Regions from separate parts of the Streptomyces sp. NPDC058284 genome, predicted to be linked through region 1. Evidence: riboswitches for the same ligand, from Rfam matches in the RefSeq annotation. Region 1 holds a riboswitch; each other region holds the start of a gene.
The links. A riboswitch is a leader RNA that binds a small molecule or an ion and turns the genes downstream of it on or off. The one in region 1 is predicted to bind thiamine pyrophosphate.
Positions count from the first base shown of each region.

Region 2: linked by a shared signal. The riboswitch ahead of thiO (glycine oxidase ThiO) and the one ahead of ACFVYR_RS10425 (thiamine ABC transporter substrate binding subunit) in region 1 are both predicted to bind thiamine pyrophosphate.
Region 3: linked by a shared signal. The riboswitch ahead of thiC (phosphomethylpyrimidine synthase ThiC) and the one ahead of ACFVYR_RS10425 (thiamine ABC transporter substrate binding subunit) in region 1 are both predicted to bind thiamine pyrophosphate.

Region 1 is NZ_JBHVYE010000005.1:235,804-239,071, reverse strand. It holds gene ACFVYR_RS10430 (ABC transporter permease) at 1-373, opposite strand, end outside; gene ACFVYR_RS10425 (thiamine ABC transporter substrate binding subunit) at 490-1,575, opposite strand; TPP riboswitch at 1,654-1,770, opposite strand; gene rlmN (23S rRNA (adenine(2503)-C(2))-methyltransferase RlmN) at 1,813-2,919, opposite strand; gene ACFVYR_RS10415 (phosphatidate cytidylyltransferase) at 3,015-3,268, opposite strand, start outside.
Region 2 is NZ_JBHVYE010000017.1:155,259-158,526, reverse strand. It holds gene ACFVYR_RS23795 (thiazole synthase) at 1-266, opposite strand, end outside; gene thiS (sulfur carrier protein ThiS) at 273-485, opposite strand; gene thiO (glycine oxidase ThiO) at 482-1,708, opposite strand; TPP riboswitch at 1,706-1,819, opposite strand; gene ACFVYR_RS23780 (NAD(P)/FAD-dependent oxidoreductase) at 2,022-3,185, shown strand.
Region 3 is NZ_JBHVYE010000008.1:215,107-218,374, reverse strand. It holds gene ACFVYR_RS14590 (YibE/F family protein) at 1-933, opposite strand, end outside; TPP riboswitch at 1,005-1,159, shown strand; gene thiC (phosphomethylpyrimidine synthase ThiC) at 1,152-2,966, shown strand; gene ACFVYR_RS14580 (hypothetical protein) at 3,151-3,268, opposite strand, start outside.

The DNA.
Region 1 (3,268 bases):
CGGTGGTGTCCAGGCGTACGCCCCACAGCTCGTCGAACAGCCCGCCCCGCCCGATCAGCGCGAGGAAGGCCGTCCCGACGACGACCGTCGGCAGCACGAACGGCACGGTGACGACGGCCCGCAGCGCCCGCTTGCCGGGGAAGTCGAAGCGCGCGAAGACGTACGCGCCGGGGAGCGCGATCAGCAGCGTGAGCGCCGTCGACGCGAGCGCCTGCCAGGTGGTGAACCACAGCACGTGCCGGATGTCGGACTGCCCGAGGACGTCCGCGATCCGGCCGAAGCGCCAGGCCCCGTCGACGTGCAGCCCGCGCGCGACGATCGCCGTGACCGGGTAGGCGAAGAAGAGCGCGAAGAACGCGACGGGCAGGCCCATCAGAGCGAGCCGCGCCGCGCCCGCGCGACGCAGACCCGCGCGCGGGCGGCTCTGCGACGACGGCTTCACCTTCGGCTCCGCGTCCGACTCCGACCCCGCCCCCTCCCCTGACTTCGCTACTTCAGTACGAGCGAGGTCCACGACTTGATCCACGGCTCACGGTTGTCGGCGATCTTCTTGGGATCCATGGTCTGCGGCTTGTCGACCGTCACTCCGTGCTCCGTGAAGAGTTCGGGCAGCTTCGTGCCCTCGCGCACCGGGTTCACGAACATGTTCAGCGGCATGTCCTCCTGGAACTCCTTGCCCGCGAGGAAGTCGAGGAGCGCCTTGCCGCCCTTGGCGTTCCCCGCGTTGCTGAGCAGGCCCGCGTACTCGACCTGTCGGAAGCAGGTGCCGGTCGCGACGCCGGTCGGTGCCTCCTTGGGCTGCGGCTTGGCGTAGAGCACCTCGACGGGCGGCGAGGAGGCGTAGGAGACGACGAGCGGCCGGTCGCCCTTGGCCTTCTTGCCGCCGGCGGACCCGGAGAACTCCTCGTTGTAGGCCTGCTCCCAGCCGTCGACGACCTTGACGCCATTGGCCTTGAGCTTCTTCCAGTAGTCCGCCCAGCCGCCGTCGCCGTACTTGGCGGCCGTGCCGAGCAGGAAGCCGAGGCCCGGCGAGGAGGTCGAGGCGTTCTCGGTGACCAGCAGGTTCTTGTACGCGGGCTTGGCGAGGTCGTCGAAGGACTTCGGCGGCGCCAGCTTCTTGTCGGCGAAGTACTTCTTGTCGTAGTTCACGCAGATGTCGCCGCTGTCCATGGGGGTGACCCGGTGCTTGCCCTGGTCGACGCGGTACTGCGAGCCGATCTTGTCCGACCCCTTGGCCTCGTACGACTGGAAGAGGCCGTTGTCGAGCGCCCGGGACAGGAGCGTGTTGTCGACGCCGAAGAAGACATCGCCCTGCGGGTTGTCCTTGGAGAGGATCGCCTTGTTGACGGCGGCGCCCGCGTCACCGTCCTTCAGGACGTGCACGCGGTAGCCGGAGCGCTTCTCGAAGTCCTTCAGCACGTCCTTGGACACGTTGAAGGAGTCATGGCTGACGAGCGTCACGCTCTTGGAGTCGGATTTCCCCGAACCGCCGTCGGAGCTGCCGCACGCGGAGACGGCGACGAGCCCGATGCCGACCGCCACGGCGGTGAACGTGACCTTCTTGGTGGTGCTCACTGAAACTTCCTCCTGGGTGACCAGGAAGAGACGCGGCCCCGCCCGCCGACCGACTGGCCTGCGGGCAGGGCGCTACAGCTTGAGTCATGCCCGAACTCCCTACCCGGAATGACCCGGGCGAGGTTCAGAGGGTCTGCGGCCCACCTGTCCAAGGTGCCGCACTCTCAGCGCTGTGGCGCTCCCCTGTCGGAAATATGCAGATGTGTGTACGAGACGTACGCCCGCACGCCCGTCAGACTACCTCTCGGCCGCGGCGAGCTGACCGCACGCTCCGTCGATCTCCTGACCCCGGGTGTCCCGAATCGTGACCGGTACACCGTGCGCCGCGATGGCCGCCACGAACGCCTTCTCGTCCTCGGGGCGCGACGCGGTCCACTTCGAGCCCGGCGTCGGGTTCAGCGGAATCAGGTTCACGTGCACCGGCTTGCCCTTGAGCAGCCGCCCGAGCCGGTCACCACGCCATGCCTGGTCGTTGATGTCGCGGATCAGCGCGTACTCGATGGAGAGGCGGCGGCCCGACTTGGCCGCGTACTCCCAGCCCGCGTCGAGCACCTCGCGCACCTTCCACCGCGTGTTGACGGGAACGAGCGTGTCGCGCAGCTCGTCGTCCGGCGCGTGCAGCGAGATAGCGAGGCGGCACTTGAAGCCCTCGTCGGAGAACCGGTGGATGGCCGGCACGAGCCCCACCGTCGACACCGTGATCCCGCGCTGCGACAGGCCGAGGCCGTCCGGCTCCGGGTCGGTGAGGCGGCGGATGGCGCCGGTCACGCGCTTGTAGTTGGCCAGCGGCTCGCCCATGCCCATGAAGACGATGTTGGAGAGGCGCGCGGGCCCGCCCGGGATCTCGCCGTCCCTGAGCGCCCGCATGCCGTCGACGATCTGGTGCACGATCTCGCCCGTCGACAGGTTCCGGTCGAGGCCGGCCTGTCCCGTGGCGCAGAACGGGCAGTTCATGCCGCAGCCCGCCTGGGAGCTGATGCACATGGTGACCCGGTCCGGATAGCGCATGAGCACCGACTCGACGAGCGTCCCGTCGAACAGCCGCCAGAGCGTCTTGCGGGTGGTGTCGTCGTCACAGCTGATGTGCCGCACCACGGACATCAGATCGGGCAGCAGCGCCTCACGGAGCTTCTCGCGCGAACCGGCGGGGATGTCGGTCCACTCCGCCGGGTCGTGGGCGTACCGCGCGAAGTAGTGCTGCGAGAGCTGCTTGGCGCGGAACGGCTTCTCGCCGGTGGCGGCGACGGCTTCCTTGCGCTCGGCGGGCGTGAGGTCGGCGAGGTGCCGCGGGGGCTTCTTGGCTCCGCGGGGCGCGACGAAGGTGAGTTCTCCGGGTACAGGCATGGTCCTTCCAGTGTCGCAGACATACGCGAAGGGGCTCGCCGCCCTGTGGACAACGAACCCCTAACGCACGTTTACGCAGGTCAGCCAGGTATGGATCAGCCCGAACCGACGAAGATGACCAGCAGCAGCCAGACCACGGGGGCCGTCGGCAGCAGCGAGTCGAGGCGGTCCATGATGCCGCCGTGGCCCGGCAGCAGCGTGCCCATGTCCTTGATGCCGAGGTCCCGCTTGATCATCGACTCGCCGAGGTCACCGAGCGTGGCGCTCGCCGCGACGGCGAAGCCGATCACCAGGCCCTGCCACCACTGGCCGTCGTCGATCAGGAACTGCAGGCACAGCGCGCCCCCGG
Region 2 (3,268 bases), on a different contig from region 1:
CGCGCGAGACGGGCGGTGAGGACGGCCTCGCCCGCCGTGAAACAGCCCGCCGTGTTGGGCAGTACGCGGATGCCGAGCCGGTCGAGTACGGAGAGCACGGAGCCCTGGACGTCCGGGTCGAGGCGGCGCATCGCGACCGTGGTCAGCTCCGTGCCGGACGCGACGAGGGAGCGCTCGAGGACGTCGAGGCTCGGCGCTCCGCCCGTGCCCATGATCAGACGCGAGGAGAGGGTGAGCCCGCCGATGACGAAGGGGTCGTCTGCCATGGTGGTTCAGCCTCCCTGGACTGCGGTGAGTACTTCGACACGGTCGCCATCGGCGAGCGCCGTGGCGGACCACTGCGCGCGCGGGACGACGGTTTCGTTGACGGCGGCGGCGACACCGGAGTGCGCCGAGGACAGGGTGGCCACGAGGGCGTCGAGCGTGGTGCCCGAGGCCACCTCGCGTACTTCTCCATTGAGGGAGACGGCGAAGGGCGTGCTCATGCGTGCTGCTCCATGACGTGCTGCGCGGGGAGTGCGGGGGAGGCGCCTTCGAAGCGGCGCGGGGTGAACGGGCGTGCCTCGTCGGGGAGTTCACCGGTGGTCAGAGCGTGCGCCATGACGTCACCGGTGAGGGGCGTGAGGAGGACGCCGTTGCGGTAGTGGCCGGTGGCCAGCTGGAGTCCGGCGAGCCGGGTCGGGCCGAGCAGCGGCGCGTTGTCGGGCGAGCCGGGCCGCAGCCCCGCGCGGGTCTCGGTCAGCGGCAGTTCCGTGATGCCGGGCACGAGTTCGTGCGCGTCCCGCAGCAGCTCGTACACGCCGCCCGCCGTGACCGTCGTGTCCCAGCCGAGCTCCTCGCTGGTCGCGCCGACGACGAGCTCGCCGTTCTCGCGCGGCACGAGGTAGACGTGGCTGCCGCGCACCACGGCCCGCACGGTGCGGCTCAGGAACGGCGCGTAGGGTTCCGGCACCGTCAGCCGCAGGACCTGCCCCTTCACGGGGCGCACGGGCGGCAGTACGTCGTCGGGGACGCCCGCGAGCCGCCCGCTGAGGCTGCCCGCCGCGAGCACGGTCCGCTCCGCGCCCAGTCCGGTGCCGTCGGCGAGGACGACACCGTGCGCCCGCTCGCGTACGACCGAGAGGCGCTCGGCCCAGGCGCGGTGGAAGACCACGCCGGCCCGCTCGCAGGCCACCACGAGCGCCGCCGCGAGTCGGCGCGGGTCGATCTGGTGATCGCCGTCGACCCGCAGGCCGCCGCGTACGCCCGGCGCGAGCATCGGCTCCAGACGGCGGCACTCGCGCCCGCTCAGCCACTCCGAGGCGAGCCCCGAACGGCGCTGCAGGGCGTGCAGCTCGCGCAGGTGGGCGCGGTCGTCGGAGTCGAGCGCGACCGCGAGCGTGCCGCAGGCGCGGTAGCCGAGGTCCCGCCCGCTCGCCTCGGTCAGCTCGGCGGCGAAGGCGGGGTAGCGGCGGGCCGATTCGAGATTGAGGCCGAGCAACGTCTGCTCGCCGTAGTGCAGTTCGGTGACGGCGGCCAGCATGCCCGCCGCCACCTGGGCGGCGCCGCCGCCCGGTTCGGGGTCCACGACCGCGACGGAGAGCCCGCGCTGCGCGGTCCGCCAGGCCGTGACCAGGCCGATGACGCCGCCCCCGACGACGAGGACGTCGGTGGTGGCCGACGGCGCCGCCGTAGGGGACGCCGAAGGAGACGTCGTACGTGGATGCATGGGCGTCCAGCCCCTCCCTTCGCCGGCATGACCCGGATCAGGTTCGTACGGTCGGAGGCCGTCCCAGCCTCCCTCTCAGTCCGGTACGCCCGGACTCCCGCGAGTGCTCTGCACCGGCCACCCTAGCCCGTCGCTCCGCGCGGCGTCAGGGGAGCTGTCCGGGTATGAGCAGTGACGATGTGTCAGAGATCTCCTCGTAGCCATCTGAAGGCACCCGGTCCCGCCGCCCTACAGTGATCGGGTGAGCGAGCAGCAGAGGCAGACCGGGAAAGAGCTTCAGGCGGAGCGGCGCGTCGTCGTCGTGGGCGCGGGGATGGCCGGGGTGCAGACCGCGGTGGCACTGCGGGAGCAGGGCTTCACCGGCGCGGTCACCGTCGTCGGGGCGGAGCCGCACCAGCCGTACGACAGGCCGCCGCTGTCCAAGGCGGTGCTGCTCGGCAAGGCGGAGGGCTCCGCCTTCGACATCGACTTCGAGGCGCTCGGCATCGAGCTGAGCCTGGGCCGCGCGGTCACCGGGGTGCGCCCCGCCGACCACGCTCTCGACACCGAGGCGGGGCCCCTCGCGTACGACGTCCTGGTCCTCGCGACCGGCGCCGAACCGATCAGACTCCCCGGCACCGAGGGTGTCCCCGGGGTCCACCTGCTGCGCACCCTGGACGACGCGGAGCGGCTGCGCCCCGTCCTCGCCGAGCAGCACGACGTCGTGGTCGTCGGGGCGGGCTGGATCGGCGCGGAGTTCGCGACGGCCGCGCGTGAGGCGGGCTGCTCCGTCACCGTGGTGGAGGCCGCGGGGCGGCCGCTCGCGGGCACGCTGCCCGAGGAGGTCGCGGCGCCCATGGCGGGCTGGTACGCGGACTCCGGAGCGGTACTGCGCACCCACGCGCGCGTGGAGCGCGTCGAGCCGGGCGCCGTGCTCCTGTCCGACGGGACCAGGGTGCCCGCGGGCGCCGTCGTCGTCGGCATCGGCGCGCGCCCCGCGACGCGGTGGCTGTCGGGCTCCGGCATCGAGCTCGGCGCCCACGGCGAGGTGGTGGCCGACGACCGGCTGCGCACCTCGGCCCCCGACGTCTACGCGGTCGGCGACTGCTCCTCCTTCCCTTCGGGAAGGTACGGGGAGCGCCTTCTCGTCCACCACTGGGACAACGCCCTCCAGGGCCCGCGCACGGTGGCGGCCAACATCATCGGCGAGACCCCGGCGGCGTACGACCCGGTCCCGTACTTCTGGTCGGAGCAGTTCGGCCGCTTCGTCCAGTACGCGGGCCACCACGAGGGCGCCGACGAACTCATCTGGCGCGGCGACCCGACGGGTGTGGCCTGGTCGGTCTGCTGGCTCCGCGAAGGCGCGCTCGCAGCCGTCCTCACGGTCGGCCGCCCCCGAGACCTGGCCCAGGGCCGCAAACTGATCGAATCCGCCACCCCCCTGGACCCCACCCTGACAGCAGACCCGTCAATCCCCCTGAAAAAGGCAACCCGATAACGAAACCCCCGCCCCGTAAGGGACGCGGGGAACGGCGCCCCCAGCCCCCACGGCCCGCAGCAAACACCCGAGCGACCACCCCC
Region 3 (3,268 bases), on a different contig from region 1:
GACCGACGTACGGGCTGTGAGGCCGTGGCAGAGGTAGAGCGCGATGAGCATGATGGCGCTCGCCCCGATCACTGCCACGACCAGTGGGTTCGAGCCCTGCAGGATGGCGGGCAGGATGAAGAAGGTGAGCACCAGGAAGCTGATGGCGAGGGCGACCAGGGCCATCAGGCCGCGCAGCCGTCCCACCACGACGACGGCGAGTGCGAAGATGCCGGCGAGCAGAGCCATCGGAATCTTGCGGTTGACGTCGGTGACGGAGTACTGGAGTCCTTCGGGGGCCTTGGGCTCGTAGGCGACCACCACCTGTTGGCCCTGCTTCAGTTGCCGGGGCGAGTCCGGCTGGATGATCTCGGTGAAGGTGCGGCCCTTGTCCTTGCCGCTGCCGACCTCGATCGTCGCCCTTTTGCAGATGCCCGCCGCCCGGGACTGCGCGGACTGTCCCTCGGCGGTGGAGGTGTCGCCGTTCGGCTGGGGCTGTGACGGGCTGAGGTCTTTGCAGGGCAGTTCCTGCACCTTGGTGACCTTCGCCGACTGTGTCTGCCGGTCGAAGCCGACGCCGGTGCGTTCGTGTCCCGGTGTGCCTCCGGGCCACAGCACGGCCAGGCCCACGACGACTGCGGCGGCGAAGGGGATGAGTACCGCGGCGATGACCTTGCGGAGGTGCTTGGAGACGGGAGCGGCCGGACCGTGACTGTGCGAGTGCCCGTGTCCTCCATGCCCGGACCCGTGCCCGTGTGACCCGCCCTGCCCGTGTGACCCGGACCCGTGCCCGTGTGGCCCGGACCCCTGTCCTCCGTGTCCTTGTCCTCCGTCTCCCTGCCCCCCGTGCACACGCCCGTCACCTGGAAAGTTTCCGTCCGGGGGCGGGGCCGGGGCCGGTGGCCCGGACGGGGGGTGGGGGGGCGGGGGGAGCGGCGGTTCTGTGGTGGTCACTGCCCGATCATCGCAAGAACGAAGGGGGCCCTCTGTTCAGCGCGGCCGATATGACGCTAGCGTGGTGCCACCTTTGCAATCGCGGGAGCTCGGAGCACCGGGCTGAGAGGGCGCTGACCTCCGTACGAACGGGCACGATCGTGCACGAGCCGTACGGGATCCGCTGCGTCGACCGCCGAACCTGTTACCGGGTAATGCCGGCGTAGGGAGTAGGTCTCATGACCACATCGGACACACGCACGCCTGCCTCCGGCAGCGACGAGAACACCGTCGCGGCCGACGAGGCCGGGAAGTCCATCGGCTGGCACAAGGCGTATGTCGAGGGCTCGCGCCCCGACCTGCGCGTGCCGGTCCGTCAGGTGCACCTCACCAATGGCAAGTCCGTCACCCTGTACGACACCTCGGGCCCGTACACCGACCCGTCGGCCGAGACCGACGTCCGCCGCGGGCTGCCGCCGCTGCGGGAGAACTGGATCATCGCCCGCGGCGACACCGAGGAGTACGTCGGCCGTCCGCTTCGCCCCGAGGACGACGGTCTCAAGCACACCTCGCCCCGCGGAGGGCTCAAGAACCTCGACGCGGTCTTCCCCGGCCGCCCCCGCCAGCCGCGTCGGGCCCGCGACGGTCAGGCGGTGACGCAGCTCGCGTACGCCCGGCGCGGTGAGATCACGCCCGAGATGGAGTTCATCGGGATCCGCGAGAACCTCGACCCCGAGGTCGTGCGCGCCGAGGTCGCCGCGGGCCGCGCGGTGATCCCGGCCAACGTCAACCACCCGGAGATCGAGCCGATGATCATCGGCAAGAAGTTCCTGGTGAAGGTGAACGCCAACATCGGCAACTCCGCGGTGACCTCCTCCATCGAGGAGGAGGTGGACAAGATGACGTGGGCGACCAAATGGGGCGCCGACACGGTCATGGATCTGTCCACCGGCCGCAACATCCACACCACCCGTGAGTGGGTCCTGCGCAACTCCCCCGTGCCGATCGGCACCGTGCCGCTCTACCAGGCCCTGGAGAAGGTCGACGGCAAGGCCGAGGAGCTGACCTGGGAGATCTACAAGGACACGGTCATCGAACAGGCCGAGCAGGGCGTGGACTACATGACGGTGCACGCGGGCGTGCGCCTGCCGTACGTCCCGCTCACCGCGCGCCGCAAGACCGGCATCGTCTCGCGCGGCGGCTCGATCATGGCCGCCTGGTGCCTCGCGCACCACAAGGAGAGCTTCCTCTACGAGCACTTCGAGGAGCTCTGCGAGATCCTCGCGGCATACGACGTGACGTACTCGCTCGGCGACGGCCTGCGCCCCGGCTCGATCGCGGACGCCAACGACGAGGCGCAGTTCGCCGAGTTGCGGACGCTCGGGGAACTCAACACGATCGCCAAGCGTCACAACGTACAGACGATGATCGAGGGCCCCGGTCACGTCCCGATGCACAAGATCAAGGAGAACATCGACCTCCAGCAGGAGATCTGCGAGGAGGCGCCGTTCTACACGCTCGGCCCGCTGACCACGGACATCGCACCCGCCTACGACCACATCACCTCCGGCATCGGTGCCGCGATGATCGGCTGGTGGGGCACGGCGATGCTCTGTTACGTCACGCCGAAGGAGCACCTCGGCCTGCCGAACAGGGACGACGTCAAGACGGGCGTGATCACCTACAAGATCGCGGCCCATGCCGCCGACCTGGCCAAGGGGCACCCGGGCGCGCAGGACTGGGACGACGCGCTCTCGGACGCGCGGTTCGAGTTCCGTTGGGAGGACCAGTTCAATCTGGCCCTCGACCCGGTCACGGCGCGGGAGTTCCACGACGAGACGCTGCCGGCCGAGCCCGCGAAGACGGCGCACTTCTGCTCGATGTGCGGGCCGAAGTTCTGCAGCATGAAGATCTCTCAGGACATTCGGCGCCGGCACGGCGGTGACCTGGCCGACAGTGACCTGGCCGCCGATGACATCGAGGCGGGCATGGAGCAGAAGTCCAGGGAGTTCGCCGCGGCGGGCAACCGGGTCTACCTGCCGATCGCCGACTGAGCCGTCCCCACGGCCGACGGCACGCGGAAGCAGGGCAGCACACCGGCATCCAGCCGGTCACTGCCCTGCCCCGCGCCTCGTCCAGCCGGGTGTTCGGCCAGGTCATACGGTCTGACCTGGCCGGCCCTTCGTCCGGCCCCTGCGTACCTGTGCACGGTCGTGCCCGTGCCCGTCCCCGGCCCTACTACTCCGGCTTGTGGTCGGGACCGCCGAAATCGGGGCTGGAGAAGTCCGGGCTCGAGTAGCTCGGCCGGGACCCCGCGGTCTGGCCGCCGTCCGGGCTGCTGAACCCCGGCCTGTGG